DNA from 2 places in the Thalassobacillus hwangdonensis genome. Region 1 is predicted to be linked to the other one. Evidence: a T-box and tRNA genes for the amino acid it is inferred to sense, from the RefSeq annotation. Region 1 holds a T-box; the other holds one or more tRNA genes.
What was found. A T-box is a leader RNA that pairs with one kind of tRNA and senses whether it is charged. The one in region 1 lies ahead of ACFQ2J_RS06915 (valine--tRNA ligase), so its partner is inferred to be a tRNA-Val.

Region 1 (16,664 bases):
TCCAATCGGAGGCTTCGCCCACCTTGAAGGGGATGAAATCGTAATGACTGCACTTGTCGGTACTCCTGACGGTGAGACAATTCTTAAGGAAACTGTGAGAGGCACGGACGCTGTCGCGGTTGGAAAAGAAGCTGCAGATCGTCTGAAAGAACGTGGGGCACAGAAAATCGTTGATGATGCAATTGAGGAGCTGGAAAAATAATGTCCAGCCTGGCAGGAAAGCGAATCCTTGTCACGAGAGCTGAACATCAGGCGATTTCGCTATCTGAAGAATTGAAGAAGGTGGGAGGGGAGCCTGTGGAGGTCCCCCTTCTAGGTTTTTACCCGCGGAACGATGGGAAGAATATAACTACGATAGCAAGACTTCACGAGTACGCTTGGATGATTTTCACGAGCTCGAACGGCGTGAAGTTTTTTTTCGATTTATGGGATAAGCACGGAGAAGAGTGGCCGAAAGATTTAAAAATTGCAGCGGTCGGTGAAAAGACAGATGAAGCACTGCGGCAACATAATCATACCGCTGACTTTATGCCTTCTACATATACTGCAGAAGTGATGGCAGATGAATTCAGGCAAGTCGATCCCGACCCGGGGAAGGTTCTAGTGGTCCGAGGCAACCTGTCCAGAGATGTCCTGCCGGAAGCTTTCCGTGAACAGCATGTCCTTTTTCAAACGATTACGGTGTATGATACGCTACCTATGAAAGAAAACAAAAGACAACTGTTACAGGAGATGAATGACCAGCCGATGGATGGATTAACGTTTACGAGTCCTTCAACGATAAGAGCATTCCATTCTTTTTGTGAAGGAGAGCAGCAGTTCGAGGATTGGTTACACCTTCCTTGTCTGTGCATCGGCCCTACGACTGCTTCAGAGGCAGAGCGTACTGGTTTCAAAGAAATCATCACACCTGACTCACTATACACCGTCGAAGGAATGGTGGATGCGCTACGTAAGTATTTCAATCAGAAGGGATAAGATAACATGGTAAATTACGATTTCAAAAGACATCGACGACTACGCAGGACAGAATCTATGCGCGCGTTAGTCAGGGAGACGAAACTGAGCAAAGATGATCTGATCTATCCGATCTTCGTTGTAGAAGGAGAAGACATCCGCAAAGAAGTACCTTCGATGCCAGGGGTCTATCATGTGTCGCTTGATCACCTTACAGAAGAAATGCAGCAGTTGGAAACCTTGGGCATCCGCTCTGTCATCGTCTTTGGTGTACCTCAAGAAAAAGATGCACATGGTTCACAGGCGTATTGTGAAACTGGTATCGTCCAGCAAGCGATTAGACAAATCAAGCGATATGTGCCTTCCTTGACGGTGATAGCTGATACGTGCCTCTGTCAATACACGGATCACGGTCACTGTGGTGTTGTTGAGAACGGTGAAATCTTGAATGACCCTTCGCTTGAATTACTAGTAGAAACGGCTGTCAGTCAGGCGAAAGCAGGAGCAGATATCATTGCTCCTTCCAATATGATGGACGGGTTCGTGGCTGCCATCCGCCATGGTTTGGATGAACATGGCTACAAAGATATTCCGGTCATGTCCTATGCGGTAAAATACGCATCTGCATTTTATGGTCCCTTCCGCGATGCAGCACACAGCTCCCCGCAGTTCGGTGATCGTAAAGCATACCAGATGGATCCTGCAAACCGACTGGAAGCGATTCGTGAAGCAGAATCGGATGTCGAAGAAGGAGCAGATTTCTTAATCGTGAAACCTGCGCTATCTTATTTGGACATCATGCGCGAAGTGAAAGACCGTTTCAATGCGCCGCTTGTTGCTTACAACGTGAGTGGAGAATACTCCATGATCAAAGCAGCTGCACAAAACGGCTGGGTCAATGAAAAAGAAATTGTCATGGAGAAATTGACTTCAATGAAACGCGCTGGAGCGGATCTTATCATTACGTATCATGCGAAAGATGCAGCCCAATGGCTAAGTGAATAACCTGTAGAAGGAGTGAAGATAAATGAGGAATTTCGAACGTTCAATCGATGCATACAAAGAAGCGGTGGATTTGATGCCAGGTGGGGTCAACTCACCAGTCCGGGCTTTCCGTTCCGTTGAAATGGACCCGATTTTTATGGAACGTGGAAAAGGCTCTAAGATTTACGATGTCGACGGAAATGAGTACATCGATTACGTCTTAAGCTGGGGGCCGTTGATTCTCGGCCACGCAGATGACCGTGTTGTTGAGCAATTGAAGAAGGTCACAGAGATGGGGACAAGCTTCGGTGCGCCGACAAAAATCGAAAACGAATTGGCACAGCTTGTCATCGACCGCGTTCCTTCCATCGAAATGGTGCGAATGGTCAACTCAGGTACGGAAGCAACCATGAGTGCGCTTCGTGTTGCACGAGGCTATACAGGTCGTAATAAAATCCTTAAGTTTGAAGGGAACTATCACGGCCATGGGGATTCCTTGCTGATCAAAGCAGGATCCGGTGTTGCGACATTAGGTCTCCCGGATTCACCTGGTGTGCCAAAAGGGATTGCAGAGAACACCATCACCGTCCCATTCAATGATCTTGAGAGCTTCCAATATGCGATTGACCGCTTCGGTGATGATCTTGCAGCAGTGATTGTTGAACCGGTGGCCGGTAATATGGGTGTCGTACCACCAAAGGATGACTTCCTGAAAGAAGTACGCCGTATTACCGAGGAAAACGGAACCGTGCTGATTTTTGATGAAGTCATGACCGGTTTCCGTGTCGGCTATAACTGTGCCCAAGGACACTTTGGGATTACTCCAGATTTGACATGCTTAGGTAAAGTCATCGGTGGTGGCCTGCCTGTGGGTGCCTATGGAGGAAAACGCGAAATCATGGAGAAAGTTGCTCCGACCGGTGCGATTTATCAAGCAGGTACATTGTCCGGAAATCCACTTGCGATGACCGCAGGATATGAAACATTGAGTGCGCTTGATGAAGCATCCTATGAAGAAATCAACAAGAAAGTAGACCGATTGATTGAAGGCTTCAGTCAAGCGGCAGAAAAATATGATATTCCGTTCACTGTAAATCGTGCAGGGTCGATGGTAGGCTTCTTCTTCAATGATGATGATGTCTATAATTTCGATACAGCAAGTGCATCCGATCTTGATTTGTTTGCGAAATATTACAGAGGGATGATCCAGGAAGGTGTCTTCCTGCCACCTTCTCAATTTGAAGGGCTTTTCCTTTCTACTGCGCATACCGATGAGGATATCGAACGCACCATTGCTGCTGCGGAAAAAGTTTTCTCGGAAATCAAATAAACGTCAGCAATTTTTGACGACTTAGAGCGTCCAGTTACCCGGACATAAACAGCACGATTCGTTTATGCATCCCGGGTTTCTGGGCGTTTTCGCTTTTTCTTATGTATAGTTTGACCTCCCCCTGCATAGATTGGAACAGAGATGAATGTTGCGTCTTAAGGGAGGAGGAAAGTACGTGACGAATGATAATAAAAATGTATTCTCTTTTTATCTTGATGAAGCCCTTTGGTTCGAAAGGGGACAGGAAGTCAAAGAACTGATGGGAATCTCATTGGAGCCGGAAATCGCAATCCAGCCTTTTGAGGAGACCGTACTGGTTAAAGGAATGATCGAACTTTCGGGCGAGTATTTCGCTCTTGATCCCGACGAAGCCTCCGCTTATGATACAGTCACTCCGTTTCCATCAAGGAAAACGATTGATCAGGTGGAGCGATCGGCGGAAGGTGCGAGTCAATTTTCTCACAAATTTCCGGTGGAAGTGTCTATCCCGAGAAACAGAGTGAATGATCTGGATGAGGTGTCAGTCAGCATTGATGCTTTCGATTATGAGCTGCCTTCGGCTGGTCAATTGAAACTTCATGCGACCGTGGCCATTCATGGAATTCAAGGGTTGGAAGATGAAGTGCAGGCAGCGGTAGTGGAAACTAGTGAGCCAGTCAGAAACGAACAATGGGATGCTCCACAGACCTTCGAGGTGAATTATTCTCCAGAGACATTTGAATCGTCTTCTGTATCTTCTTCGATTGCTGGGGAAGCGAAAGAGGAATCCAGCAGTGATCGTTGGAAGTATACCAAAGTCCAGTCTTTCCAGGAATTTTTCCATCATGAGCAGGCAGAAGAATCATCTAGTGAGATGTCTACCTCGGATTATGTACAAGAGGAAACAGTAGAGGAAATGGAATCGTCCCCTTCCAGTGAAAGGACAGCGGGGAATCGGCTATTATTCAACATTTTCAGTGAAAGAGAAACCGCGGAATCTTATACGAAAATGAAGCTGTGCATCGTGCAGGAAGAGGATACGCTCGATGGCTTAGCAGAAAAGTATCAAGTGACCAGGCATACCTTGAGCAAGGTGAATAACGTGGAAGAAGAGGATTTGACTCCAGGTAAAATCATTTATATTCCGCAATCCTGACTCGATGTATTCGTGTCGAAATAAATGCGTTGCTGAATTTCCATAGCAGCGCATTTTTCATGTAAAGGGTACGTCTTCTGCAATGGGGAGGAATCAATATGAATGACGTCACTTCGCTTGTTGCCGCCTATGGATTAGAACCATTGAATATGGATCGTATTTCGGAAAACGTTTTTCGGATTCATACGCATCACGGGACATTCGCACTTAAAAAGTCCAAGTATGATACACAGCAGAATCGCGAATGGGAGCGGATCGTACATTGGCTAGATCATCATTCGTTTTCCATCGCACCTCCGATTACGAAAACGAGAAATGGCCAGTCCTTTGTATCTACCAATGGTGCTCTCTATTATATGACTCCTTGGGTGGAACATACCCGTGACAATTATCCAAGTCACGATATTGAAAGTTTTTATTACAGTGTTGGTAACCTGCATAAACAAACGAAGAACTATCATTCTGTCCCGGATATATGGCACAGTTACCGCGGAAGAAGAGAAGCTTCGGAGCAGATTCATGAACGGCTTTTGGCTCGCATCGAGTCCTTCGAAAGGCGGCACTTCACTTCACCATTCGGGCTGGCTGTGTGTTCTCAATACCGAGATCTTCATTACTCACTGGAAATGATGAAAGATTTCAGTAATGAATTACCGGAACAGAGTACGAAAGAACAAAAAATTCCCATTGTCGTATGTCATGGGAATTTACGTAACAGCCATATCATCCAATACTATGGCCAGAGTTATTTCATTAACTGGGAACGGATGCACACCGGCCTTCCGCATCATGATCTCCAAAGGTTCTTCATGCATGATTTTCGTTATCATGACAGTCCGGTTGATGATTATATGAATAAGTTCCATATCTATGAACGCATCTATGGTTTCACGAATGAAGAACGACTGCAGTTGGCGATCAATCTCGTGGATACGGAACATTATTTAAAAAGGATTGAAAGGCTGATGGCGAATGAACGGATCAGTGAGCTGGAAAAAGTGCAGCGCCTTGCCACCAGCCATAGGAGGGTGATCTACTCACGAGTTGCAGCAGAAGCTTTGTTCGATACTTTCACATCGCAGCAGCTGGCAGAAGAAGAAAAGGAAATGGATGAAACTTAAATCCACTTACTGTAAAACGCGATCCAAAGCCCGATGAATATTCCAAGCAATAATACGTCCAGCGTGGTAGGGAATAGCAACGTACGGATGACTTGAAAGATACAAAGTGGAATCAGTGCTTTTTCGATGATATATAACCATTGCCTGCACCACGGGGGTAAGCGGTAACGATAGAGACGACTCATGTTCATTCACCTCACTTGTATAAAATGGAATCATCTATGGTAAACTAGTGAAAATGCGGATTTTATATATAGCGGTTAAGTAACTATTGACTTTATATCGCTTTTCTTTATACAATATGAATTATAATTGAAGACGTGAAATGCAACGATGGGGAAGAGTACAGATTGAACCCTTCAGAGAGGAAAACCTTGAGCTGAAAGTTTTCCAGGTTCGTTCAATGTGGAAGGTCGCCCCGGATGCAGCTCTTTTGAAATGAGTAGAAAGAGCCGGTTAGAAGCCGTTATTTCCTATGAGTGCACAGTATCGCTTTAGTCAGTACTGTGAACAAAGGTGGTACCACGGAAATCAATCCCTTTCGTCCTTTTTGGATGAAGGGGATTTTTGTTATATAAAAAGGAGGAAATGAAGCTATGAGTAATCAGGAAGTATCACTACCCCCGAAGTATGATCCTCATGCAGTAGAAAAGGATCGTTACCAGGCTTGGGTGGACGGAAAGTATTTTGAAGCGACAAGAGATGAGAATAAGGAGCCCTTTACAATTGTCATCCCGCCTCCGAATGTAACCGGTAAGCTTCATTTGGGTCATGCATGGGATACGACGCTCCAGGATATCATCACTCGTACTAAGCGTATGCAAGGATACGACGTTTTATGGCTCCCAGGAATGGATCACGCCGGAATCGCTACTCAGGCAAAGGTCGAAGCTAAATTGCGAGAGCAGGGGACATCCCGCTACGACTTGGGGCGTGAGAAGTTTCTTGAACAGTCCTGGTCCTGGAAAGATGAGTATGCTGCATTCATTCGTGCGCAGTGGGAAAAACTCGGTCTTGGACTGGACTATTCACGTGAACGTTTCACATTGGACGAAGGGCTGTCTGAAGCTGTAAAAGAAGTATTCATTAAATTATATGAGAAAGGGCTTATTTATAGAGGTGAATATATCATCAACTGGGATCCTCAGACGAAGACAGCTCTTTCTGACATCGAGGTCATCCATGAAGATGTCAAAGGTCACTTCTACCATATGAAATATCCATTGAAAGATGGATCCGGTCATATTGAAATTGCAACGACTCGGCCGGAAACGATGCTTGGAGATACTGCAGTCGCAGTTCATCCAGAAGATGAACGCTATAAAGACCTTATCGGTAAAAAAGTCGTCCTTCCGATTGTCGGCCGTGAAATCGAAATTGTTGCCGATGACTATGTCGATATGGAATTCGGTTCCGGTGCAGTAAAAATCACTCCTGCCCATGATCCGAATGACTTCGAGATTGGTAATCGTCACAATCTGGAACGCGTTCTCGTCATGAATGAAGACGGTTCAATGAATGAAAATGCCGGCAAGTATCAGGGCATGGACCGCTTCGAGTGCCGGAAGCAGATTGTAGCCGATTTGAAAGAAGCGGGTGTCCTCTTCAAGATCGAGGAACATGATCATTCTGTCGGTCACTCTGAGCGAAGTGGAGCGGTTGTTGAGCCTTACCTGTCCACCCAGTGGTTCGTAGATATGCAGCCGTTGGCAGATGAAGCAATCAAGCTTCAGGATGGTGACAACAAAGTAGACTTCGTTCCTGAACGATTTGAAAAGCCATACTTGCACTGGATGGAGAATACTCGTGACTGGTGTATTTCCAGACAGCTATGGTGGGGCCACCGGATTCCTGCCTGGTACCATAAAGAAACTGGAGAAGTTTACGTAGGTAAAGAAGCACCAGAAGATGAAGAAAAGTGGGAGCAGGATCCCGATGTACTCGACACTTGGTTCTCCTCTGCGCTATGGCCTTTCTCCACGATGGGCTGGCCGGATGAATCAAGCGAAGATTACAAGCGCTATTTCCCTACCGATGTCCTTGTAACAGGTTATGACATTATTGGTTTCTGGGTAAGCCGGATGATATTCCAGTCCTTGCAGTTTACAGATGAGCGTCCATTCAAGGATGTATTGATCCATGGTTTGGTTCGTGATGCTGACGGGCGCAAGATGAGTAAGTCGCTTGGCAATGGTGTCGATCCAATGGATGTCATCGAGAAATACGGTGCAGACTCCCTACGTTATTTCCTATCCACAAGTTCATCGCCTGGGCAGGATCTTCGCTTCCAGTGGGAAAAGGTCGAGGCTACATGGAATTTTGCCAATAAAATCTGGAATGCTTCCCGTTTTGCATTGATGAATATGGGAGACATGAAGTTCGAAGAAATCGATTTAAGCGGCGAAAAATCCGTTGCAGATAAATGGATCCTGACCCGCTTGAACCAGACGATCGAACAGGTTACGAAAAATATCGATCGCTATGAGTTCGGAGAAGCAGGCCGTCACTTGTATAACTTCATCTGGGATGAATTCTGTGACTGGTATATTGAAATGGCAAAACTTCCTCTATATGGAGAAGATGAAGCCAAAATCAACACCACGCGATCCGTACTTGCTTACACACTGGATAACATCATGCGCATGCTTCACCCATTCATGCCTTTCATTACAGAAGAGATCTGGCAGCACTTGCCTCATGAAGGTGAAACGATCGTCCAGGCGTCCTGGCCGGAAGTGAAGGAGCAGTACAATGATGAACAGGCAGTTGCCGAAATGGAACGCCTTGTGAGCATGATTCGATCCGTACGTAATATCCGTGCAGAAGTGGATACACCGATGTCCAAGGAAATCCAGCTTGTCATCAAAGCAAAGGATGAAGTAGTTGCGGAAGAATTGGAAAAGAATCGGGAGTATCTGGACCGATTCTGTAATCCAAGCGAACTAACGATTGCAACAGACGTTCAGGCACCTGAAAAAGCGATGTCTGCTGTCGTAACAGGAGCAGAGCTATACCTTCCATTAGCAGGCCTGATCAATATTGAGGATGAAATCGAACGACTCAATAAAGAACTCGATAAATGGAAGAAAGAAGTGGAGCGTGTTCAGAAAAAGCTTGCCAATGAAAGATTCGTGAGCAAAGCTCCTGATCATGTAGTCGAAGAAGAACGAGCGAAAGAAGTAGATTATTTGGATAAACGTGCAAAAGTTGAAGCACGAATCAAAGAATTGAAAGCATAAATAAGCTTGGCAGGAGGGTATCTCGCAGGAGATGCTCTCCTCTTTTATGAAAGAAGGTGGCGCGCATGAATTATCAACAAGCGATCGACTGGATTCACAGCCGTGAAAAATTCAAAATAAAACCTGGTTTGAAGCGGATGGAATGGATGATGGAAAAGCTCGGTCATCCGGAACGAAAGATCAAAGCCATTCATATCGCAGGAACGAATGGGAAAGGATCAACCCTTACCTTTTTACGGGCTCTTTTGCAGGAACAAGGTTTTCGTATCGGAACATTCACCTCCCCATATGTACTTGAATTCAATGAGCGGATCAGCGTGGATGGCGTACCGATTACTGACGATGCATGGGTCGAACTCGTTGAAACCATCAAGCCTTTAACTGAGGAACTTGCAGAGACAGAGCTTGGAGAACCGACTGAATTTGAAGTCATCACAGCGATGGCAATCAGCTATTTTTCCAACCATCCGATTGACTTCGCCATATTTGAAACAGGTCTCGGTGGCCGCTATGATTCCACTAATATCATTACTCCGCTGCTTTCCATCATTACGAATGTGGGAATGGATCATATGAACATCCTCGGCGATACATATGAGAAGATCGCCACTGAGAAGGCAGGAATCATTAAAGCGGGTGCTCCGGTAGTCAGTGGGGTAGAAGAGAAAACAGCAAAAGCCGTCATTGCTGACAAAGCTGCTGAAGTGGGGGCAAAGCTATACGAATTGCATCGGGATTTTCAGGTTAAGCCTAAAGAAAGCATGGCATCCGGTGAACGTTTCAGCTATAAAGGGGCATCCATTCAAGCTGAGTCTCTAGTAAGTTCATTAAAAGGAGCGCATCAGGTGACAAATGCATCACTTGCGTTGAAAGCATGCGAAGTCCTGCAAAGCGAAGGATATCGAATTGATATGGATTTATTGCATGGGGGACTACAAAAGGCATACTGGCCGGGTCGATTCGAACTGGTTGCTACTGAACCAGATGTGATCCTTGATGGTGCGCATAATAAAGAAGGGACTAAAGCACTAATTGATGCACTATCCTCCCATTATCCTTCTAGAAATATCCATTTATTGTATGCTGCACTCGAAGACAAACCGTTGGACGAAATGCTTGCCCTTTTACATGGAAGGTTTGCGAGCGTAACATTTACGATATTCGATTTTCCAAGGGCAATGCCTCCAGAAAAATTGAAGGAGAAATATGTTGAAGAAGCGGATGTAGCCAGTGATTGGCGGCGGAAATTAGCTTCATTGAGAGCTGATGTCTCTTCAGAAGAAGTGATTGTCATTTCAGGGTCACTTTACTTCATATCAGAAGTGAAAAAGGCTTTTCAGTCACCTCGTTAAACGTAATCTGCTACTTTTGAATTTTTTTAGTCGAATAGAGGACAATTGTAAGAAAATTATGGTAATATTGTAGTAGGAGATTGGGAGGGGTGAAGAACATGGTGAGTGATAAAAAGAAAAAAGGTATATGGCTTACGTGGCTATTATTCTACCCTGTCAGCATTTACTTTTTATATCAGCAGTTCCCTCCGAACATTCAAGGATTGGAGCTTGATATCTTTTTCTTTGCAATACTGATATGTGCTATCGCCTTCTTCCCAGTCATTGTCGGTGGTGAGCCGATTTTCTTCATACATGGGATCAGCTTTGCTGTCTTCATCTATTTTGGATTATTCGTTGAGCTTGTGCTGACACAGCTAGCAGTAATCTTCTTATTGCTGCGCTTACGAATACCTAAACAGGATTATCATCGGATTCCACTCAACTTCATGCTTTTCCTTATTACGAGTTGTACTGCTGCAATCGTTTATGAACTTCTTGGTGGGAATCACGGTGCTAATGCAGTAAGTAATGTTTACGATATCATTCCGATTGTCAGTTATGTAGCAACACTCATCATCGTCAATCAAGTACTGATCGTGTTTTTGAGATTGATTATGATTGGTAAAATCGGGATCATTTTTGATAAAGCTTTTTTATGGGAATCGATTACTACTACCATGTTCCTTCCTTTCGGTTTTGTATTGTATATGCTATATACAGAGGTTGGAGGACTTGGAATCTTTCTCGTAGGAACACCGTTCATTTTCATCTCTGTCATGCTCAGCATGTATCATTCAAGCCAGCAGGTGAACCATTATCTGAAGGATACTGGGGATATAGGGCACCAGCTTACTGAAAGAATGGATGTGGACCAGGTTGTCGATCTGTTTATTGAGCGATTAGGCGACTTGCTGCCGCTGCACTATGCGTACATTTATGAAGTGGTCGATGATGAAAAGATCCAGCTCATCCGTTTTTTTGACAAAAACAATAATATGGAGTTTCCGAAAATCGAGCTGAGTCGTGGGGAAAGTCTCAGTGGAGAGGTTTGGAGACAGAAGGAAGGATTCCATTTCCATTCACGGAAGCAATGGCTGGACCTGGACAGTAAAGTGACGCCGGAAGATGGAGAGAGTGTCCTGTCTGTACCGATTATGCGAAGTGATGAATTCGTGGGTGTCATCACCGTCATCTCGAATGAAAAATATGCATTTCAAAACTATCAATATATGATACTGGATATTTTGGCAAACTATCTTTCCGTCGCCCTGGATAATGCTCGAAACTATGAGGAAACGAAAAAGCGCAGTGAGCGTTGTCCATTGACGAACCTTTACAATTATCGCTATTTCGAGGATCAATTGGAAAAGACTTTCAAAGAGATGGAAGTACAGTCGGAACCTCTATCATTGATTTTGCTTGATATCGATCATTTCAAACAGGTCAATGATACTTATGGCCACCAGAGCGGGAATGAGATTCTTTGTGAATTGGCAGATCGACTTAGTGTAGCAATAGGTGATCTAGGTACGGTTGCAAGGTATGGCGGGGAAGAATTCGTCATCATGCTTCCATATGTAGACATGGAAAAATGTTCAGTGATTGCTGAAGAGATTCGTAAAGCTGTTGCGACAGTGCCTTTTGTTTCCCATGAACATATCCTGGAGGAAGCAGGGCCTGTATATGTAAGTATTACTGCCAGCATAGGTACTGCTACATACCCGAACCATTGTGAGGAACATCAAGAATTGATCCGTCACGCAGACCGGGCGATGTATGTAGGAGCAAAGCAAAAAGGAAGAAACAAAGTGGCCAGTTATGAAAAGGTTAATGTAGCAGTTGAATGATTCAATTCATTCAACTGTTTTTTATTCGTTAAATAGTAACTTTTTTTGACCGTTTTCGATTAATTTCAGGACAAAAATACTAGAATACGTTATAATTTAACTATAATTATGGAATTATTAGTGAGAAGGTGTTCATTATAGTAAACAACGAACGAGGATTCTCATTAGTAGAAGTTTTAGTGGCATTCAGTTTATTGATCATCATTTTTTCACTGATCGGCAGCCTTGTTGTCAATTCAGTCAGTCAAAGCAGCAGGATCGACGATCGATTCTCGGCAGTCGAGTTGGCCGATAGTCTTTTGGATACGTACCAGAACTTCTCATTTGAAGAATTGGAAAACATGACTGGAAATGAAGAAAGTATCGATATCATGACTTCTTTAGAGCTTACAGAAGAACCCCCGTATGAAGCCTTCGTTAAGATTATGCAGCATGACAATCCCGAGTTGCAGGATCGTCTTCTAGTGATAACCATAACTGTAACTCCAACATCATCGACGAATAATTCAGTAACCTTGGAAGGATTAAAAAGGAAATGAAGCTACATAATGAAAGAGGTTTGACGCTTGTAGAGTTGTTAGCTGTCCTGGCTTTGTCCACTGTCGTCATTCTTATTGCGTACAACCTCCTTTTTTCTACGATGGGGTCGATTGATCGATCTTCCGCACAGACGAAAATGAGGAATGAAGCAGCCCTGATCCTTTATCAATTCGATGAAGCGATGCTGAATGTTGACAGCATCGAAATTGACGGTGGCGGTACACCTGACCGATTCACTCAGTTCACAGGTGTAGGGGAGCATATTGAGGATAAGAATGATGGATCTGGTGGATATGAATTCGTAGAGGATCGCATTGCATTTTCTATTTCAGGAGATGACATTGTGATTGACGGTAACACTCTGAATGATCCTGAGTGGAGGTTCACTGATTCGTTTTTCAAGTACGAAGGTAAGAAACTCTACGTCCAATTGGAAGTGGCAGATAGTGAGTCGAACGAAACCTATCAATCTTCCAAAATCTATCGTCTGAAAAATGAGTGATGCACATGGCCAACCCTCAACTGAATAATGAAAAAGGGTACGCTTTACTCGTTGTGCTTCTGGTGATTTCTTTGATCAGTATTCTCGGATTAGGGCTGATGGGACTGACCGTCAACTCGATGAATTTTGTAAATGCAAATAAGAATTTGCTGGAAAGCAAAACCGTAGCTGAACAAGAAGTTGACGAGACAATGGCGAAAATTCAGGAAGAGATTGGGGATTTAAACTCCAACCTGGACAGAGGAGTCGCCGATATTGATTTTGTCATTAATCAAATTGACGCCTTGTTAAATAACTTGGAAACCTCTTTGGCAAATGGTCAGCGATTGGAGAGAAGACTGATAAATGATGGTTCCGAGGGAGTTTACCTGGAACGTGTTGATCTTTTTATTCCATTGGAAGACTCATCAAGATCTCTTGTACATACATTTACTTTCTCCACAATCGCAGATGTGTTTCGATACAGTGCAGTATCGCCAGGTAATATGTATTTAAATGGTGCACCTTACATCAATGGTGATATGTATGTGGGAGGCAACTTACGATTGGATAATTATGCCGAATATATATATGGAGGGTACGAAAGGGAAAAGACATCTTGGCCCGCTATTGAAGGGGATCTAACTGTTAAAGATAACTATGAATACCTATATATATGGCTATTGAATTGGTATAGGGAGTTTGATCCTGTTCCATTCAACTTAGAAAAGTATTTTTCAGTTATACCAAATATTAGCGAAGAAGAACCTGCTATTACTCCAATCAATGTAATCGAGCATATTAATGGCAAAAACTATGATCTTGATCCTTACGACCAATTTAATTCTAAACAGGTTGGAACTTATAATAATAAAAATAAGAATACAGTAATTAATTCAGATATGAAATACCGAGAGCTTAGAGTTAAAGGGAATGGGAGCCTTACAATTAAGGGTGATTTGGTAGTAGAAGATTCATTGACAATGGAACAAGGAAGTTACTTAGCTGTTGAGGGATCTATTCAGGTAAAAGGATCAGCGGATTTAAGCGGGACGTTGAGGATAAAGAAAGAAAACCATTTATATATTGAAAATAATGCAGATATTGAAAATTTGGATATGGAAGGAAAAATGTATATCAATGGCAGGGTGCTCATTGAAAATGAATTGAATACGAATAGTACCATTTACGTAAGAAACGGTGGGGAAATAAGGAATCTATCTAATAATGTTAACGGAGGGACATTAGTTGTCATCAGTGATGACAGCCTCCAAGTATCAAATAACAACCTTTATAACCCCGAGCCTAAAGTGATGGATGCGTATTTATATACGAATTCCGAACTTGAAATGTTTGGAGTAGGTTCAAATATTCAAATTAATGGTGGGCTATACGGGGATCCGGTAATACTAAACGCTGTAAAAGGTGACACAAGGGAAGGATATCGGGATCTTATTTTCGAATCGGATCAAGACTCAATTCCACCTGAAAAGTCGAGGTTATCCATCTATTACAAAGATGATTTGATTCTTAACCCTCCAGATGGGATTCCTACAGTTGAAAAAGTGACATTGAAAGAGTTGGATTCGCAATTTGTTGAGTAGCTTTTGATGAGAAGAGGTGTTTGTCATGGAAAATGGAATTGGCTTATTGGCAGCAGTGCTACTTGTAACATTATGCATTTTCGCCTTACCTCTCGGTCTGAATAGGAAAGAGAAGGTAACATTAAGTGTTGTAGCTTTTCTTATAGGAAGTGTCGGGCAGTTGACTACCATTCTTTATTCTTTCTGGATTGCACTTTTATTTGTCTTACTTTTAGGCGCTATAGTAACTTACATGATGTTAACTAGGTTCGGGTTTTCGATTTCCAATGGTGAAGAGGATGCTGGAGATGTGGCAGTAGCTCGCGTGAACTCTTTTACTCCTAAATCATTGAAAAATCATCCTCTTTTCGTGAAACCAGGTGCAAATGACGAGGAAGAAAATGAAAACACGATTGAAGCAGAAAATGAACCTGCTGATCAACACCCTCATGAAGAAGCATCGGAAGAATTAATTAGTGAGGAAATAATCGAAGATCCATCAGATATTGCAGAAGAGCAGAGAGAAGAAAATGAGATACCGGTTTCAGATGAAGATGAATTAGATAGTGAGCAGTCAAATTCCAAAGACTCCATCACACCTGAAGAAGAATTGGCAACGTCCAGAGCACAGCAGGATTCAGTTGACATTGAGGCTGAAGAAGATGACTACAAGCTGGATGAAGTAACTCAGGAAGAAATCGATGCATTACTTAACAGTAATGAGGATCAATTCGATTCAGTTCATCAGGAAGAAGAAAGTAATTTTGAAATCGACTTGGACGAAGAACTGATTTCAGCTGAAATAGAGGAGTTCGGTAATGAGGACGAAGCCGACATAGCTTCCACATCAAATGAACAAGAAAAGATAGAGGAGAGTCTGTCTCCGGAAGAAGAATTGGCTGTTGCACGGACGCTGGAAACTGAACCTGAATCAGATCAGGAAGAATTCAGTTTGGATGAAGACATGAGCGAGGGTATCCTCTTCGACCAAGATGATGAACTGGAAGTATTGTTTGATGACGAAGAAGCCCTCTTAGAAGCACAATCTCCAGAAGAAGAACATGTTATTGAATCAGATGAAATCTTGGAAGACTCGGACGTTGTTCCAACTAAAGAGGAATTAGATTACAAAGAAGAAGGACTTGCCTCCATTGAGGAACCTGAAAAGAATAATGATGCAAAAGTTAAGGAGCAGATGTTGCACCTTATGGTTGAACAGCTGGAAAATCTCGAAGAGCAGCTCCCGTCTGATCAGTATGTCCTTTATGTTAAGCAGCACTTCCATCCTGAACTTTCAGATTTGGAATACTATTCTTTTGTAAGACTATTGATCAAGCATTATATGAAACAAGAAGCTTGGCAGGAATTAAGCATTTTGATCGATCAGCTTCTGGAACGGTTTGAACCGTATCCAATCATAGTAGAGGAATTGTCATTCATTCAAAGCGAATTATGTGAGTCTGTATATTAAACTATCATGAAAAGGTGTGTGTAAGACATGTTGAAAAAAAGTAAAGAGCTAGTCGGCTTGCCAATCATCAGTATTACAGAAGGTAAAGAAATCGGTTCTGTGAAATCCCTTGTAGTTAATCCTGAAAAAGGAATGGTTGATTTCCTTGCGGTAGAACATGAAGACTGGCACATCAGTATGAAAGCAATTCCTTTCAAGAAGATTGTTGGAATCGGAGAATATGCCATCACAGTAGAAAATCAGTTTTCCATCCTTGATTTGAATGAGATTCCAATTGCAAACCAACTGATCAATCAGAAAATCAGCATTATCGATACAAAGGTGATGACACGTCTTGGTCAGCTTGTCGGTAAAGCAAATGAATATTACATCGAACAAGAAAAAGGTGAAATTGTTGCCGTTCAGATCGAAACGAATCAGGAAACGGTCTATTTGCAGTCGGATGACATCATTACATATGGAGAGAACCTGCTGATCTTGAATGAAGCCTACACGACATCCAGTGAATTCGATGCAGATGTACTGATCCCTGCTACAGAAGAGACGACAACTGAAGTGTACCAGCAAGAAACACCTGCAATCGCTTTGGATCGATTTGATCAAAAGCAGACAGAATTATTGGCAGGGAAAGAAGCGACGAAA
Region 2 (16,664 bases), 980 kb from region 1:
CGATCAGAGGACCACCACTGTTTCCTGGTGAAATAGGGGCTGAAATCTGATATACATCCTCATAAATGAACGGTGCAATTTCAAAATCCCGATCCAGACCAGTAATTTCCCCGGTAGTTACTGTGTTCTGTAATCCTAACGGGCTGCCAAGTGCCAGGACTTCATCCAATAACTCGGCGGAATTTTCTCTTTCAAGTGGAAGCGGTCGTGTGCCTTTCAATCCAGGTACTCTGACGACCGCTACATCCGTATCTCTGCTTATCCCAATGACCTTCCCTTTCAGCTGTTTAGAATCGGTCATTACTATCGTAACATCGCTCGCATTGGCTACGACGTGTGCGTTCGTCAGGATATCCCCCTGATCATTATATAGGAACCCTGAGCCGATCGTACCATTGTCCACTTCGATTTGGACAACGAGTTTCTGTGATTCAAAAATGATATCTTCAACCTGTTTCGTCACCTGCTGGTCTTCAGTTTCGTCTTCAGAAGTCCTTACCAGTTCAGCTGCTTCTGTCAAACGGGTAGGCACGGTATCTTTAATATAAATGAATCCTGCAATCCCTGCCGTTGTGATCACTAATGTAAGTAAAGTTGTAATGATCCATAGTCGTTTCATGATGTGCCCCCTTACTCGATATACCAGCGCATATTCGTAATTTCCACAGTAACTTCTCCTTCAACACCGAAATACTGCTTTTCGAATTCTCCAGTATCTCCAGGGTTTAGATACATCGGATAGACGGTGGTAGACTCCGTCCCAATTTCTTCACCCTCTTTATCGAAAATGGTGAATTCGATCGTGATTGAACTGATGATTTTCGTGGCGACACTCTTCACTTTTCCAGTAACGGTCAAATCGCCGAACTCGTCTACCTCTGCATTAAGCTCTTCCACCTCGACTGCAGCAGTCCGGTTTTTCAGATCTTCCTTCGCTGCCCGTTCCATCGCTCTTTCAATGCGTTCGTTCTGGGCTTGTACGAAAGCTTCCTGTTCTTCATTGATTCGCTGCTTAAGCTGTGTGAGCTTATCATTATTCACCGCATACTGTAGAGCATAATCTACCGTTTGGATTGCTTCTGAAAATTCTTTATTTCGGATCAGCTCTTCGGCTTCTCCTGATGCGATCGTAACGATTTTATCAATGATTTTATTCTTAACTTGAGTCGCTTCTTCCAAATTCAATGTAGATAAAGTAGATAATTTCGCAGCCAATTGATCTACCGTGGATAAGTCAGCGAGCTCATTGTTGATCGCTTTCACTGTAATTTTCGAATCCATTTCATTCAATTCAGGAACGAAGTGAGAGAACAACCGATTATCTTCTTCGGAAACCTGTTGGTTCATACGGTTGAGGTTCTCTTTAGCTTTTTCCAGGCTGTTCTGCTGGATGAGCTTACCGGTCCCCACAACTTCGTTATTCATCACAATGGCAGCTCGGACAAGTCTGAGGTCTTCGTGTAATGCTTCATAATCAGGCCTAGCTGCAATGGCTTTTGAGAGGAGCGATTCTGCTTCATCATATTTTTCCTCCAAGGCCAATGCTTCCGCTTGCTGCTTCATTTCCATGACATCATCATTGATTCTTGTTTCTTTAGCATAGGTATATCCAACCCCTGCTCCAGCTAGAATCAGGAAAAGGATCGGCAGTAAGATCGCTATCCATTTCGTACGTTTCGGTTTCTCTTTTTTTGTTGCACGTTTCTGATGTTCTGAAGACGTGTCAACTTCAGAGGCTGTCGCTGTAAGCTCTTCATTATGTATGACTGGACTTTCGTCTAACTGCTTTCCACAATTCGGACAGAACCGAGAGCCCTCTTGGATCTGTGTTTCACATGATGGACATTGGTACATGGGCTCCACCCTCCATATCTATTAGTTGGTAATATATTGCATACACTTCAATCATTATAGCATGTTTCTTTTTTCAATCGGGGAAGGTTTAGAAGATTTTTGATAGGTAAAAAGAAAGAAAAAAGCTGGAGAAACTCCAACTTTAGTCCGTCTACCTTCAGTTATGCGCCACTTGGTCAATGACATCATCGAGACGCTTGAATTCCAATTCTTCAAACTTAGTAACCATCGCATCTCTGTTTACACGGAAGATCGCTTCTTCCAATGAACAATCTACGTTCACTTCACAGTGAATACGGGCAAGCTTCCTGGATAAATGAAGCATTTCCAGGTCCCGTTCAATCTTATCCCGCTGACCTTTCGTCAATGTGTCGATATTTTCCAAAATACCTTCAATAGTTGTATGAGTTTGAAGAAGCTTCAGTGCCGTCTTTTCCCCGACACCTTTGACACCAGGATAATTATCACTGCTGTCCCCCATCAACGCTTTCAGGTCGATCATCTGCGTAGGGGTAATCCCTTTTTCTTCATAGAAACGGTCAGACTGGTATTCTGCATAATTGCCGAACCCTTTCTTCAATAAGGACACCGTTACATTTTCCTGAAGCAGTTGCAGGATATCCTGATCTCCTGTAAGAATGATGACTTCCGCATCACTACTATATTTATTGGTAAGCGTCCCGATGCAATCATCGGCCTCGTAACCTTTCAAGCCGACATTCGGAATGTCTAGTGTTTCTACTACTTCTTTGACAAGGTCGAATTGCGGAACAAGCTGCTCTGGCGGAGCATCCCGGTTCGCTTTGTAATTCGGATACAATTCAGTCCGGAACGTCGTGCTTCCCATATCCCAGCAGCATATGACATGACTAGGCTGATATGCTTTCGTCGCTGCAAACAGGTGCTTGATGAACCCATGCACGGCATTGGTAGGTACACCTTTACTATTGATCATATAATAACCGCTGATTGCAGTTGCATAGAAGGAACGGAAAAGTAGCGCCATTCCATCTACTAGCAGAATCTTCTTATCCATACCATCTCTCCCCTTCATTTCTTACATACAGTATAGCAAACTATTATGAATCTCTTCTTTAAATTAAAAACGAGAATTGAACCAGTGGGTATCGTAGCATATCTTCCAATAAAATAAAAATAAGGCTTCCTCTTAATCGTAGAGGAAGCCTATTAGATTGGATCAATTCTGATTGACTTTTCCACCTGTAAGGCGATCGGCAATCATTGTAATTGCACCATCACCGGTGACGTTTGTTGCGGTACCGAAGCTGTCCTGGGCAAGATACAGTGCAATCATCAAGGAAGTCATCGTGGCACCGAAGCCGAGCATGGATTCCAACAAACCGATTGCTGCCATGACTGCTCCACCTGGTACTCCTGGAGCAGCAATCATCGTAACCCCGAGCATGAGAATGAACGGGAAGATATCGCCGAACACTAAAGATTGACCTTGCATGTACATGACGGCCATCGCACAGCTTGTGATCGTGATTGTACTACCAGCCAAGTGAACCGTTGCCAATAATGGAACAGAAAAATCTGCCACATGTTCTCTGGCGCCAACTTTTTTGACTCGCTTCAGCGTTACTGGAATCGTAGCAGCTGAGGACTGCGTTCCTAACGCTGTAAAGTAAGCTGGAAGCATCGTTCTGATCATCTTGAACGGATTGATACGCTGTAAACCTCCGGCAATCCCGTACATTGCAACAAGGTAGGCGATATGAAGCAGAATGATCATCACAAAAACTTTAGCGAACACGCTCAAGATTGTTCCTACTTGTCCTGCATATGTCATATTGGCGAAAATTCCGAAGATATGAAAAGGCAATAATGGAATGATGACTTTTTCTATGACCTTTTGAATAATGGATCTGAAATCATTCATTACATTAAGAAGTGCATCACTTTTCAAACTTGCGATACCCAGCCCCAAGATGAATGAAAAAATCAATGCGGCCATTACACCCATGATCGGCTCCATTTCCACTGTGAAAGAGGCTTCGATCAGGGATTCTTCCGGATTTTCAAGCTGTTGAGCTGACTGTCCTTGCAAAAGTCCAGGATAGATGGAGCTGGCGGTGATGAACGCGAGCACACCAGCAGCAATGGTAGATCCGTATGCAAGTCCAGTTGTGATCCCTAACAATTTCCCTGCACCTCTTCCCATCGATCCAATTCCGGGAGCGATGAAGCCAAGGATGATCAGAGGGATGACAAAACTGAGAAAATTACCGAACAGACCTGTGAAAGTAGCGAACAGTTCAACGATCTGCTCTGAAGCGATCGACCCAATTGCAATTCCAAGTAGGATTGCTGTAATAATTCTTAATAATAATGGAAATTTCATGGAATCCCTCTCCTCTGTATTTCTACGGTGTAAGATTGTCTATCCCACAAACACTTAAACCCTACTTTACAACAAAATCCGACAAATTTAAAGAATAAAAACTGCTGCTTTATTAACATTTTTACGCTGAGTAAATATTACCTACAAAGGAAAATACAACCTATGATAAATGTCACTAATCTGTAATGAAAATGTAGTTTTATTGTAGTATCACTTGTTTAAATTCCCTGTTATAATTCGTTGAGTGGTCAAATTGAAGGAGGAATAAGGACATGAAAAAATGGATGCTCTCTGGCACAGCTGTTCTTATGTATGTACTTGGTATCTTCAGCTTTGATACTGGACAACCTATGATTCATGCAGATGAAGTGAAACATGAACAAAAGCAGGATTCAGCAGAAAATAAGGTCAACGATATAGATCAAAAACAAATTGCATTAAAAGAAAAGTCAGAACAACTGAAACGATTCAATAAATCAGAGGAAAAAACATCTGATAAAAATGACGTTGTCAAAACTGTCAATGTGGAAGCGACAGCTTACACTGCATTCTGCGACGGCTGCAGTGGAATCACTAAGACAGGAATCGACTTAAGGGCAAACCCGGACAAAAAAGTCATCGCTGTAGATCCTGATGTCATCCCGCTTGGTACAGAAGTTTATGTTCCCGGTTACGGTAAAGCAGTTGCCGGCGATATCGGAAGTGCCATCCAAGGAAACCGCATCGATATTTATATGGAAAAGAATAGTGATGCGCTTGATTTTGGTCGCAGACAAATGGAGATTCAGATTTTAGGTTAAGTAAATAACAGACATGTAAAGCCTGGCCCCTTATGGGAACAGGCTTTTTTGTTTGTCCTTAAATTGGTAAAGCAGAGGACTTTACAATTTGAACATCCCCTATTATGATGGAATACGTTGTTAAAACCTACTAAACAAATCGGAATTAGGAGGAATATAGATATGGCTATGAATGCTCCAACTTGGAAAGTTACTCCGACAACTGAAGTCACTAAGTTGAATCCTATTCAAAAGCCACAAGTTTGGCTTGGGGTGATCGCTACGCTCCTATTGTTCGTTACCATCATTGCAACAACTGGCTGGACACAAGCGATTCTCTTCATAGTAGGACTCGGGCTTGGTTTGACTCTTTTATATGCCCGTTTCGGTTTCACGTCAGCATTCCGCAGGCTCCTGTCTGTAGGGAATGTTCAGGGATTGCAGGCACATATGTTGATGCTTGCTGTAGCAACGACGTTATTTGCAATCATTTTTGCAACAGATTTCAGCTTTACAGGTACGACGCCGCAGGGATATGTATCACCTGTTGGAGTAAGTGTAGTATTCGGTTCGTTCCTTTTCGGTATCGGCATGCAGCTTGGTTCCGGATGCGCATCAGGAACTTTGTATAGTGTCGGTGGAGGAAAATCATCTATGCTGTTGACGCTGCTCGGCTTCATTGTCGGTTCTGTCATCGGCGCTTACCACTTCATTTTCTGGACACAGGAAACACCTTCGTTGCAGCCAATTTCACTGGCTGAATCAACTGGGTTCGGTTACTTCGGTGGATGGTTGTTCCAAATGCTGCTGTTCATCAGCATTTATGGAATCACTGTCAAAATTGCACGTAAAAAGAATCCACCAAAAATGAAACCACTTGCGACAACAACTGGTTTAAAGAGACTGTGGCGCGGATCTTGGCCACTACTTGCTGCGGCTGTAGTCCTCGCTCTATTGAATGCACTGACATTGAGCCTGCGCGGCAACCCTTGGGGGATTACTTCAGCTTTTGCATTATGGGGGTCAAAAGTATTGATGGCCTTTGGTGTGGATGTTAGTCAATGGGGATATTGGCAAGGAAACACAGAGGCACTTCAGACAACTGTCCTTGCAGATTCAACGAGCGTGATGAATTTCGGTATCCTACTCGGCGCATTCATCGCTGCTGCAGCCCAAGGAAATTTCAAACCTGGAAAAATCAAGCCTGGAATTGCGTTTGCATCAATCTTTGGTGGGTTGATGATGGGGTATGGAGCCCGTCTCGCTTTCGGATGTAACATCGGTGCTTACTTCGGTGGAATCGCTTCTTTCAGTCTTCATGGATGGGTGTGGATGATCATGGCACTGGCAGGAAGCTATCTTGCCCTCTACCTTCGTCCTATTTTCGGATTGAAGAATCCTAACCCGAAAGACTCGATCTGTTAAAAGCTTAATATATTCTTAACTATAATAACCAAAGAAAGACCCGACCAATTCATATTGATCGGGTCTTTTTCTATTTAGTTCGCATCGCTTCATCAACATACTTCGCTTTCCGCGGGCACGGCCTCAGCCTCCTCGCAAAGCAAAGACCGCTTTCCTCCGGGGTCTTCGGACGCGTGCTGTTCCCGCTGGAGTCTTCGTTTGTTGACTACGCTACCCACATTCTTTTTTCTTACAATTCTTCACCAATACCTATAATTTATTAATATATTATTTTACCATTTAAAGAAAACGCTTACAATATTTTTTCTATATTTTCTTTTGGAAATGTCATTGACTTTTTCTGTGAGTGCTCTAAAATAGAGTCTAATTTCAAAATTGTCCAACTATTTAAAAAATACAGAAAAGGAGTGATTCCAAATGGGACAAGCGACATTATTACGTAATGCACATGTCATTGATGGAACCGGACAACATTTTGAAAATGCTTCTGTACTTTTACATGATGGGAAAATTGAGGCTGTTGGATCGATTCCGGACTCAGCGCTTCCGTCCGGGACAAATGGAGTTGATTGTACCGGTAAGACAGTGATACCCGGGCTGATTGATGCCCATATGCATTTTCTTGGTACAAAGAGCCTCAATCTGATGCTGGGAGCTTTTGAACCACCCGAAATGCGAATGGGCCGTGCGCTGAAAAATTTGGATAAACTCCTTAATGCCGGATTCACTGCAGTAAGAGATGTGGGTAGTACCACTGCAGTACATATCCGAAATCTGATTGAAGAAGGACTATACACCGGGCCAACAATCAAGACTTCCAATTTGATGTTGTCCCAAACAGCCGGACACGGTGACTTACATATGTTACCGAAAGAGTTCAACTTGTTCCATGTATGTGACGGAGCAGATGAGTGCAGGAAGGCTGCGAGAGAGCAATTCCGTGCAGGAGCTGACTTCATCAAGGTCTCGTCGTCAGGTGGTGTACTTTCAGAAAAAGACGATCCTCGCGCTCCGCAATTTACCGTTGAGGAATTGGAAGCAATCGTCTATGAAGCAGAGGCGGTAGGATCTTATGTAGCTTCCCACGCTCAAAGTGCTCAAGGAATCAAGAATGCACTGAAAGCAGGTGTGAGAACAATTGAACATGGAATCCTGATTGACGATGAAGGAATTGAACTGATGCTCGTAAATGGCGCATATCTCGTCCCTACCCTATCGATTGTAAAACGAATTGTAGAATACGGTCACCTCCATGGTGTGCCTGATTTCGGACTTAAGAAAGCACATCATTTTTACGAAATCCATAAAGAAAATATTCGGAAAGCTTACAAAGCTGGCGTACCGATCGCAGCAGCTACAGACTTTGCCGGGTGTGATCCAGTCGATCATGGAGGAAACGCAGAAGAGCTTTCAATTTTCGTCCATGATATCGGAATGTCGGAAATGGATACGATCGTTTCCGCTACTAAAGTAGCAGCTCAGTCAATGGCTATCGAAGAAACTACAGGTACACTGGAAACCGGTAAACAGGCAGACGTACTTGTAGTCAACGGAAACCCCTTAGAGAATATCGATGTGCTGAAAAATACAGCAGCTATTGAACAGGTTTATGTAAAAGGTGAACAGGTAAAGAATACGCTCAACGTATTGCAACAAGTATAAAAAACGATAAAAACATCAATGAAGGAGGATGATGGAAATGTTGAATCAACCGCTAATCGCTACAGCAATCTTAATGGGACTACTGGTGATCGGAGAGATTATTTCGATTGCTACCCGTGCCCGTGTTCCGATGCTGTTAGTTGTATTCCTAGGTTACATGCTTGCATTGTGGACAGGACTTTTTCCAAAAGATATCGTCACTAATTCACCGTTGTCTACATTCGGTTCGCTGGTGATCGCTCCCCTGATTGTCCATATGGGAACATTGATGCCGATGCAGATCATCAGAAAACAGTATAAAGCGGTTGTCATCGCACTGTCCGGCATCCTTATCGCCGGCGTCCTAGTCATCGCCATCGTCACTCCGATCATGGGATACGAAACAGCCGTATCCGGAGTCGGGCCACTGACCGGCGGCATCATTGCATTCCTAATCACATCTGAGAAATTGAAAGCATTGGGTCTTACCTCGCTGGTCGTCATCCCGGCATTAGTATTGGCGCTTCAGAAACTATTGGGATTGCCGCTTGCAACAAACCTGTTAAGAAGGTATGCGACAAAAATGGTCGCCCAGCCTGAGTTTGCAGAATTGGTCCATGAGAGTCATAAAGAAAAGACTACCGAGAAAAAGAAACGATGCCTGATTAAAGAAAAGTATTCCACACCGATCGTGTTGCTGTTCCAATTGATGTTCGGAGGAGCACTTGCAGTCATCCTCGGCGAGTTTACGCCGATCCACTATAGCTTGTGGGCGTTGACGATCGGTATTTTGGGAATGTATTCCGGCTTCTATCAGGAAAACATGATGGTGCGTGCGAATTCTTTCGGCATCGCAATGGCTGGATTGATCTTCGTCATCGTCCCTTCTTTAAATGAAGTGACTTTCCAAAAATTCGTAGAGTATTTGCCAATGGTCTTCCTTATCCTCGGGCTCGGTGCTGTCGGAATCGCTTTAGGTGGATATATTGCTTCTAAATTGCTGAAATGGGATCCGATGCTGGGTATTCCTGTCGCATTGACTGCGTTATTCGGCTTCCCGGGTGACTATATCATCTGTGAAGAAATCAGCCGCTCCACTGGTAAAAATGGTGCGGAAGAAAAATACATCTTCAATCAATTGATGTCACCTCTCCTCATTGGTGGTTTCACCACTGTGACGACTGCTTCGATTGTCGTTGCGAGTATGCTGATGAGTACTCTGTAAATGATAGAGACGCTTGGTCTAAAGCCAAGCGTCTTTTCTTATGAAGCGATGATTTTCACTGCATACTTACGGTTTCGCGGTCCATCAAATTCACAGAAGTAGATCCCCTGCCATGTACCGAGAACCATTTCTCCTTCTGAAATGATGAGGGTCTGGGCATGCCCGACGGTACTTACCTTCAAATGGGAGGCAGTGTTGCCCTCCGCATGTTTATCCTCTAGGTGATCCCATGGGTACACTTCCCTCAAGCGGTTCAGCATGTCCGTTTTTACATCAGGGTCAGCATTTTCGTTGATGGTGATGCCTGCAGTTGTGTGGAGGGAAGATACTACAATGATCCCCTCTTCCACTCCCTGCTCTTTTATATAGGAAGAAACTGATTCAGTAATATCGATCATCTGATCATGACTTTCTGTTTTCACCTCGAAAATCTTCATTATCATCCCACCTTTTTCATTCTATTTCCCACATCCAATCATAAAAAAACAAAAAATGGTGTAATCTATCAGACACTTTGTCCAACCCCCTCTTATATTAGTTTCATATAGTGAAGTAATAAATGAAAGGAGTGATATATTATGGCTGAAATATGTAACGGCTGCGAATGTACACCGTATGAAAATGTCTGCGCGTGTCCTCCGACAGCTGGTATAACGGTAACACAACCTGCTTGTCAGCTGCTTCCTGATGGCAGAACATCCGGAAACCCTTGTTTTGTACCATCACCAACCAATAGGTCTTATTGGTCCTACAAGTTTGCAACGGATACTGCACAAGCTACAAGAGGAATCAGTAGTTTTGTAATTCCTATCTGCTCAGGTATCCATGAAGTGATTACTACTGTCAGAGAAAAGATTGATGGTTGTGGAAGTTTCGAAGTTGTTCCATTCACAATCAGTAATACCGACCCAAACTTCGGTCCTGCACCGGAAGGGTATAACTGGTTGAAAGTAGAAACGGATGGAAGGTTTGATAAAGGAGTTTGTGTAGAATATCAATTGGAAATTGCAGGTAACTACCCGGTTGGCATGGAAGCAATTAAGGTGAAAGCGGCAAACACCACCTACACATTCTCCTGTAACGGATGTTACCTAGTTCCAGAGTGTCCTGAACCTGGTCAGCTCAATGTACTGAAACTTTGTGAAGAGATAATTGAAGACAATATGGCGACCTTCCGTTTTTCCATCGAAGTATTCAATAGTGGGGGCACTCCTGTTGAAAATGTGCAGCTAACGGATACATTGCTTTTCAGTACGAACCTGACCCTCGGGAATATTACGATTAGCGACCCGACACTCACTATAAACCGTACAGTTCCTGGAAGAATCCTTATAACGGGTAACCTCGGCACATTCGATCCTGGAGAAATTCAGATCATCACCTATTCGGTACCAGTTTCTTCTATAAGTGGACCAGGAAGATACATCATTGAAAATACCGCATCAGTGGTCAGTCCTACTTCACAAGCCTCAGATTTTTGTGAGTTGAATTTATCCGTAGTTCAGCTCAGCGCAGACAAATGCTGTATTGTATCAGGGAATCAAATCACTTACAACCTGACATTGACAAATACAAATGGTTCTCCTTCGACAACAGCATCTCTTAATGATACGCTAACCATCCCAGCAGGTCTGACTGTACGGTTCAGTACTTTTTCAAATTGCATAGCTACCTTCCAAAACAATTCAGAACCCGTTCCATTGAACGAAAATATCGTTGGACCAAGAGTCATTGATATTGAATGCAATGAGTTGATTGTTCCAGAAAGCGGATCTGCACATCGTACAATCCAACTCAGCGTCGTTTCATCCACTGTCCTGAATGCTACCATTTCCAATACTTTAAGAAGCGTTCAACTGAACACAGGTGACACGCAAGTGAATCTTAGCATTTTGAATGTACCGATTACAGTAGAAAATAGCTACACTGCTTCAATATCCTGTACAAATCCTTGTCCTAGTTTACAGGCGAGTAATAACGAGTAAAAAAAAAGACTGAAATGCAAGTAGGCATTTCAGTCTTTTTTACATAAATAGAAGTGACGCGACCTCTCCGTGAGTGAGAAGCCGCGCCACTTCGGCACATTGTCTTGATGATTCCGATTGGGCTCGAACCAACGACCTCCACCCTGTCAAGGTGGCGCTCTCCCAGCTGAGCTACGGAATCATATGTAATTTTCGTAAGACAAGTAATAATATAATACGATTTCAAAGGAATGTCAATGGAATATGAAAGATTTATTAAAATTTCGTAAAAAAAGCTTCGTGCCCGCCACTACCACTTTCTACCATGATCAACCTATTTAATTTTTTCGACAATTTTATGTTAAACTGAACCTATTATGTTTGAAAAATTTTCTTGCAGGGAATTGGCTAGGATAGCTCCCTGTCCATCCAGGAGGTGCTCATCATGGGAAGAGACGGAACTATGGAAGAACATAAGATCGACAGTTCGTACTTAAATGAAGAAATGGTTTTGAAGATTTATAAGCCGGAGAACTTTTCTACCCTATATAAATACCACATCTGCATCATGCAGGATGGCAACGATTATTACCAGATGGGAAGAGTCGCTACACTCAGTGACAAGCTTCATTCGGATCAGAGCATTGAAAATACGATATTTGTTGGTATCCATTATAAGGACAAGCATGATCGAAGAGATAAGTATCATCCGGAAGGCAGCAGACAACAGGAATATATCAAATTCCTCGTAAATGAAGCAGCTCCTTACCTTGACGACGAATTGCCAGGGTATCATATGGGAAGTGGAAGAACATTGATGGGGGATTCCCTCGGAGGAACTGTTTCCCTCATGACTGCTTTGAAGTTTCCGAACATCTTCGGGAACGTGGTCATGCAATCCCCTTATATTGATGAAACTGTTATGGACTTGGTCAAAGACACCAATGATTTATCTCCTTTGACCATCTACCATACGATCGGCGATCAGGAAACCGATGTAGAAACGACAGCAGGCGAGCGAAAGGACTTCCTGACCCCGAACAGAGAACTCAGAAATTACTTGAACAAGAAGCCATTGACGTACTTCTTTCACGAGCTGGAGGGCGATCACACATGGAAGTACTGGCAGAACGACATGAAACGTGTATTGACGACAATGTTCGGGACATAAAGACGATGTAAATGCACATCGGATTTGATATAATAGATACATCCACTTATACGAACAATTGCAGAAATATACGTACTATCGTATGTGATAGGAGAAAGATGATCAGGAGGGTTATATATGAAGTATGGTATCGCAATCTTTCCATCTAAAAAAATGCAGGATGTAGCCAATTCCTACCGTAAGCGCTATGATCCACATTATGCACTGATTCCACCACACATCACTTTGAAAGAAGCGTTCGAAGCAGAAGAAGAAGAAATGGCAGACATCGTAGGCGAATTGAAACAAATCGCCAAAGATACGAAACCGTTCGATATCCGGATTGAGAAGGTCAGCTCTTTCACCCCGGTAACCAACACGATTTATTTGAAAGTGGAACCAGATGAAGAAATCTTCAATCTCAATGAAAAACTCCACTCCGGCAATCTGCCGGACAATAAAGAGTATGCCTACGTACCTCACATCACGATTGCACAGAAGCTTTCGTATGATGAGTATTCCGATGTTTACGGCAGCTTGAGCATGTTGAAGTTCGATATCACCGAAAAAGTCGACCGCTTCCAGTTGCTTTATCAATTGGAGAACGGGTCCTGGACTGTACATGAAACCTTCGTTTTAGGTGAGGGATAAACGTTGAAGGTACAAATCGTCGAATCTGATAATCAACTGAAGGATGCTTTTACAGTTAGAAAAAAAGTGTTCATCGAAGAACAGCAAGTGCCGGCAGACTTGGAAATGGATGAACATGATCATACCACTGCCACTCATTTCATCGGATATGATGATGAGCTTCCTATAGCTGCCGGCAGACTTCGCATCTTAGATGAATATGGAAAACTGGAACGTATTTGTGTTTTGAGGGATTTAAGGGGTAAATCCTACGGGAAACAAATGATTGAGCAAATGGAACACCATTTGAAATCCAATGGAGTATCGAAGGCGAAGCTAAATGCCCAGACACACGCACTCAAGTTTTACCGTTCACTTGGTTATGAACAGGTCTCGGAAGAGTTCATGGATGCCGGTATCCCCCACGTTACGATGGTTAAAAGCTTATAAGAAGGAACAACCTGAAAGTGCCTGTGCGCTTTCAGGTTTTTTTGTATATTTGCTATTTTTCCTGTCCACAATGGTAACAGATTAGCAAAGGGAATGTGATCATTGATGGATTATATAGATATACTTAAAGAGACCCTTTTTGGATTTATTGCACTATTTTTTCTTACAAAGGTACTTGGCAAGTCTCAAATCACGCAAATCACTGCATTCGATTTTATCGCTGCACTTGTGCTCGGGGAATTGGTAGGGAATGCACTATTCGATCCAGAGGTTGGAGTTCTCCAAATTGGCTACGCCGTGTTGTTGTGGGGAGTCCTTATTTATGTAACCGAAATCATTACTGAGAAATTCAAAAAGACACGTGCCATCCTGGAAGGTAAACCATCGATCGTCATTCATAACGGGAAAATCATCAAGCAGCAATTGAAGAAAAGTAAACTCGACATTAACCAACTGCAGCATTTATTACGTTCTAAAGAGGTTTTTTCATTTCAGGAAGTGGCATTTGCCATACTTGAAACAGATGGAACTGTCTCCGTTTTGAAAAATTCATTGAATCAGACGCCCTCAAAAGGTGATTTCAATATGCCTGCAGCAAGCGTGCCTTTACCTACCTTGTTGATTAGTGATGGTGAAGTCCTATGGGATAACCTGAAAGAGGCTGGTCTGGATAAACGTTGGCTGATGGACCAATTGCATAGGCAGGAAATTGAGAAATACAAGGAAGTGCTCGTAGCAGAATATAAGAAAGGAGAAGCATTGTATGTCCAGACATACTAAGCTTCTCCTTTTCTTTCAATAAACATCCATTTGTTATTTTCGATTCGATGAACGATTTTTTCTCGCTTGATCAATCCAATGATATAAGCGGTCACTGCTGTCCGGTATAAAAGCCAAGGGGCCAGTTTAGTAGTAGTAACCTTATAGATTCCACAAAGCTGCTCTACAATACTTTCATGACTAATCCCTTCAGGATATGCCTTAATCAGCTGGAAAAGTTCCTCGAGGACCTTTTCGTGGTAGTCTATATTTTTTTCAACAGTTACCAAGAACTGTTGCTCATATTCTCCATGACCGGGTACTGCTCCATCACAGGGAATCTCTCTTAGTTTAATAAGCGATTGTATAGCCGCTTCTGCGTCTGTGATATATGGAATTTTATGTTTCTCCAATTGTTCTTCACTAAAATAGGCATCAGCAGCAAACAGGCATCCATAAAGGTTCAATGCCAATTGATGATAACTATGTCCAGGTACCAAATAGGCTTGCAATTCGATTTCCCCGAACATATACGAACCTTCCGTGATTTCATGGTGGACCTCTATCGGTTTTCCTTCAAGGAATTTATTGTGCAGTTCAGGTAGTGGATCGTTACCTCCGAAAAGATAAAGAGGCTCGAGTCCAGGATTGTTAAGAATGGCACGCTCAAATTGAGGAGCAATCGTTTCTACTCCGAATTTTTTCTGCAAATACGCTGCCCCTCCATAGTGATCGGCATGGGCATGGGTAATAAACAGATGCGTGATCGGCAACTTTCTGGTCTCAAGCTCTCTGACGACTTTCTTGATGGATGAGTCATCGATTCCTGCATCGATGATCATTCCCGTATTCCCAACGTGCACATACCCGACATTCACAGCTGTTGAATAATAGTAACAATGTTCATTTATTGACTGCAACGTCATGATTGGAATCATTCCTTCCATCTATGCTATTAGATGGATTCGCTGAAATGCCGTCCTTTTCCTGTTAGTTCTGCGAAGATTTTTTCAGATGTGGCAGCATTTGCGCTTGCAGGAAGGTGGATGCTTTTTTCATCATCTTTTCTATACTTTTCGTGATCTACATCTTTATCAATCATTTTCTTGTCGAAGGTCACTTTGTAGGGTTGCTGTAATGTATACGGTGATTCGGGGGTCTGGATGGTGCGCTGATGATAATCACGATATTGAAAATGTGGAACTGGAAGAATATAGCCCATGGTTTCTCCTCCTCATTCATCACTTAGTAATCTCTTACCCTATTTGTAATAGAATCATACGTAAGTACGCGGAGGTTTAAGAGGGTCACTCGAAAAATTTTCCTATTCTTTCCGATTTCCCTTCCATATACTTTTCCAGCTTTGTCATTTGATCATTAACCATTGTTTCAAAGGAAGTCATGGTCGGCTCGAGTTTCTTCATTGCTTGCAGGTTTTCTTCGTCATTGCGTATAGCCTGTTCCACCCGATGGATAGTCCGGAACATCTCAAAAATATTCATCGACGTTTTTTCCCACAGCCGCAGCCTTTCTTCTTCTTCGGCTGCTCTGGTTTTTTCTTCTGTTGATGATTCATCTTTGGATCACATCCTTTTACAATAGCTTATTCGCTATCAACCTTGACTGTGTGGTTCATCTATCCACCCAAACACGAATAATTGCAGCAGTACCACTGATCGCCAGCAACAGGATGATCCACTCAAAATAAGGGATGAATAACCACCCTGCTAAAAGAATTGCAGTGGACCATATTCCTGTGCACCAATGACAGCTTAACAATTCGCCGATGAATGCTCTCAGTCCTGTCCCTTTCACTTCAAGCAGCCACTCTGTTTCCCCGTTTTCATCTTTGGCTTCAACATAATGATGGAATGGGCTCCGAAACCAGTCCATGATCGTATCATCTACCAACAGTCGGGTGAGTCTGAAGCTTGCAAAGCTGAACATGACCAATTCCAACCATGAAATTCCCATAGGTTACCTCCGTGTATGTATTCCCTTATCCTATATTGGATAAGGGTTGAAGCGACTTAGAACCAGGAGAAGCCTTTACGTTCACGGTCGCTTGATTCTCTTTCTCCTCTTCTACGATCGGAACTTTCCTCTTCAACACGATCCCGCTTCGGTCGACCGAAAAACGGATCTACTCGTTCACGACTGCTGCTGCTTTCTTCCTGCTGCTCATGATGATGGCGTCTGCGGTCACGGTCACGGCCACGTTCTTCCCCACGACCTCTTCGGTCATGGTGATCTTCTCTCCCATGATCGTGTCGGTCCCGCGGTTCAATGAATACGTTGTCGGCTTTGATGATCAAGTCTTCCACTTCAAATACACGCTTTCTATCTGACACTTCATTCATCTCCTTTTTCGTGCCTATAGTCGTTATCAGTCTATGTACGTTCCTTGAATCGGTATAGTCAT

Region 2: it encodes a tRNA-Val, which carries the amino acid that the T-box ahead of ACFQ2J_RS06915 (valine--tRNA ligase) is inferred to sense. The anticodon was not compared.

The regions. Positions count from the first base shown of each region.
Region 1 covers NZ_JBHTKL010000001.1:1,283,408-1,300,071, reverse strand. The annotation lists gene hemC (hydroxymethylbilane synthase) at 1-202, shown strand, start outside; gene ACFQ2J_RS06945 (uroporphyrinogen-III synthase) at 202-978, shown strand; gene hemB (porphobilinogen synthase) at 985-1,962, shown strand; gene hemL (glutamate-1-semialdehyde 2,1-aminomutase) at 1,985-3,271, shown strand; gene ACFQ2J_RS06930 (LysM peptidoglycan-binding domain-containing protein) at 3,447-4,406, shown strand; gene ACFQ2J_RS06925 (phosphotransferase) at 4,505-5,527, shown strand; gene ACFQ2J_RS06920 (hypothetical protein) at 5,524-5,712, opposite strand; T-box leader at 5,849-6,079, shown strand; gene ACFQ2J_RS06915 (valine--tRNA ligase) at 6,124-8,766, shown strand; gene ACFQ2J_RS06910 (bifunctional folylpolyglutamate synthase/dihydrofolate synthase) at 8,832-10,118, shown strand; gene ACFQ2J_RS06905 (sensor domain-containing diguanylate cyclase) at 10,217-11,947, shown strand; gene ACFQ2J_RS06900 (type IV pilus modification PilV family protein) at 12,076-12,486, shown strand; gene ACFQ2J_RS06895 (prepilin-type N-terminal cleavage/methylation domain-containing protein) at 12,483-12,989, shown strand; gene ACFQ2J_RS06890 (hypothetical protein) at 12,995-14,572, shown strand; gene ACFQ2J_RS06885 (hypothetical protein) at 14,598-16,022, shown strand; gene ACFQ2J_RS06880 (PRC-barrel domain-containing protein) at 16,050-16,664, shown strand, end outside.
Region 2 covers NZ_JBHTKL010000001.1:300,434-317,097, reverse strand. The annotation lists gene ACFQ2J_RS01715 (S1C family serine protease) at 1-619, opposite strand, end outside; gene ACFQ2J_RS01710 (FxLYD domain-containing protein) at 631-1,854, opposite strand; gene ACFQ2J_RS01705 (5'-3' exonuclease) at 2,012-2,890, opposite strand; gene ACFQ2J_RS01700 (dicarboxylate/amino acid:cation symporter) at 3,053-4,219, opposite strand; gene ACFQ2J_RS01695 (3D domain-containing protein) at 4,492-5,019, shown strand; gene ACFQ2J_RS01690 (YeeE/YedE family protein) at 5,188-6,423, shown strand; gene ACFQ2J_RS01685 (metal-dependent hydrolase family protein) at 6,841-8,085, shown strand; gene ACFQ2J_RS01680 (hypothetical protein) at 8,123-9,289, shown strand; gene ACFQ2J_RS01675 (secondary thiamine-phosphate synthase enzyme YjbQ) at 9,328-9,729, opposite strand; gene ACFQ2J_RS01670 (hypothetical protein) at 9,868-11,274, shown strand; tRNA gene ACFQ2J_RS01665 (tRNA-Val) at 11,383-11,455, opposite strand; gene ACFQ2J_RS01660 (alpha/beta hydrolase) at 11,699-12,424, shown strand; gene ACFQ2J_RS01655 (YjcG family protein) at 12,542-13,054, shown strand; gene ACFQ2J_RS01650 (GNAT family N-acetyltransferase) at 13,058-13,483, shown strand; gene ACFQ2J_RS01645 (DUF421 domain-containing protein) at 13,589-14,263, shown strand; gene ACFQ2J_RS01640 (MBL fold metallo-hydrolase) at 14,260-15,180, opposite strand; gene ACFQ2J_RS01635 (hypothetical protein) at 15,198-15,464, opposite strand; gene ACFQ2J_RS01630 (hypothetical protein) at 15,550-15,744, opposite strand; gene ACFQ2J_RS01625 (DUF1360 domain-containing protein) at 15,875-16,216, opposite strand; gene ACFQ2J_RS01620 (hypothetical protein) at 16,273-16,593, opposite strand.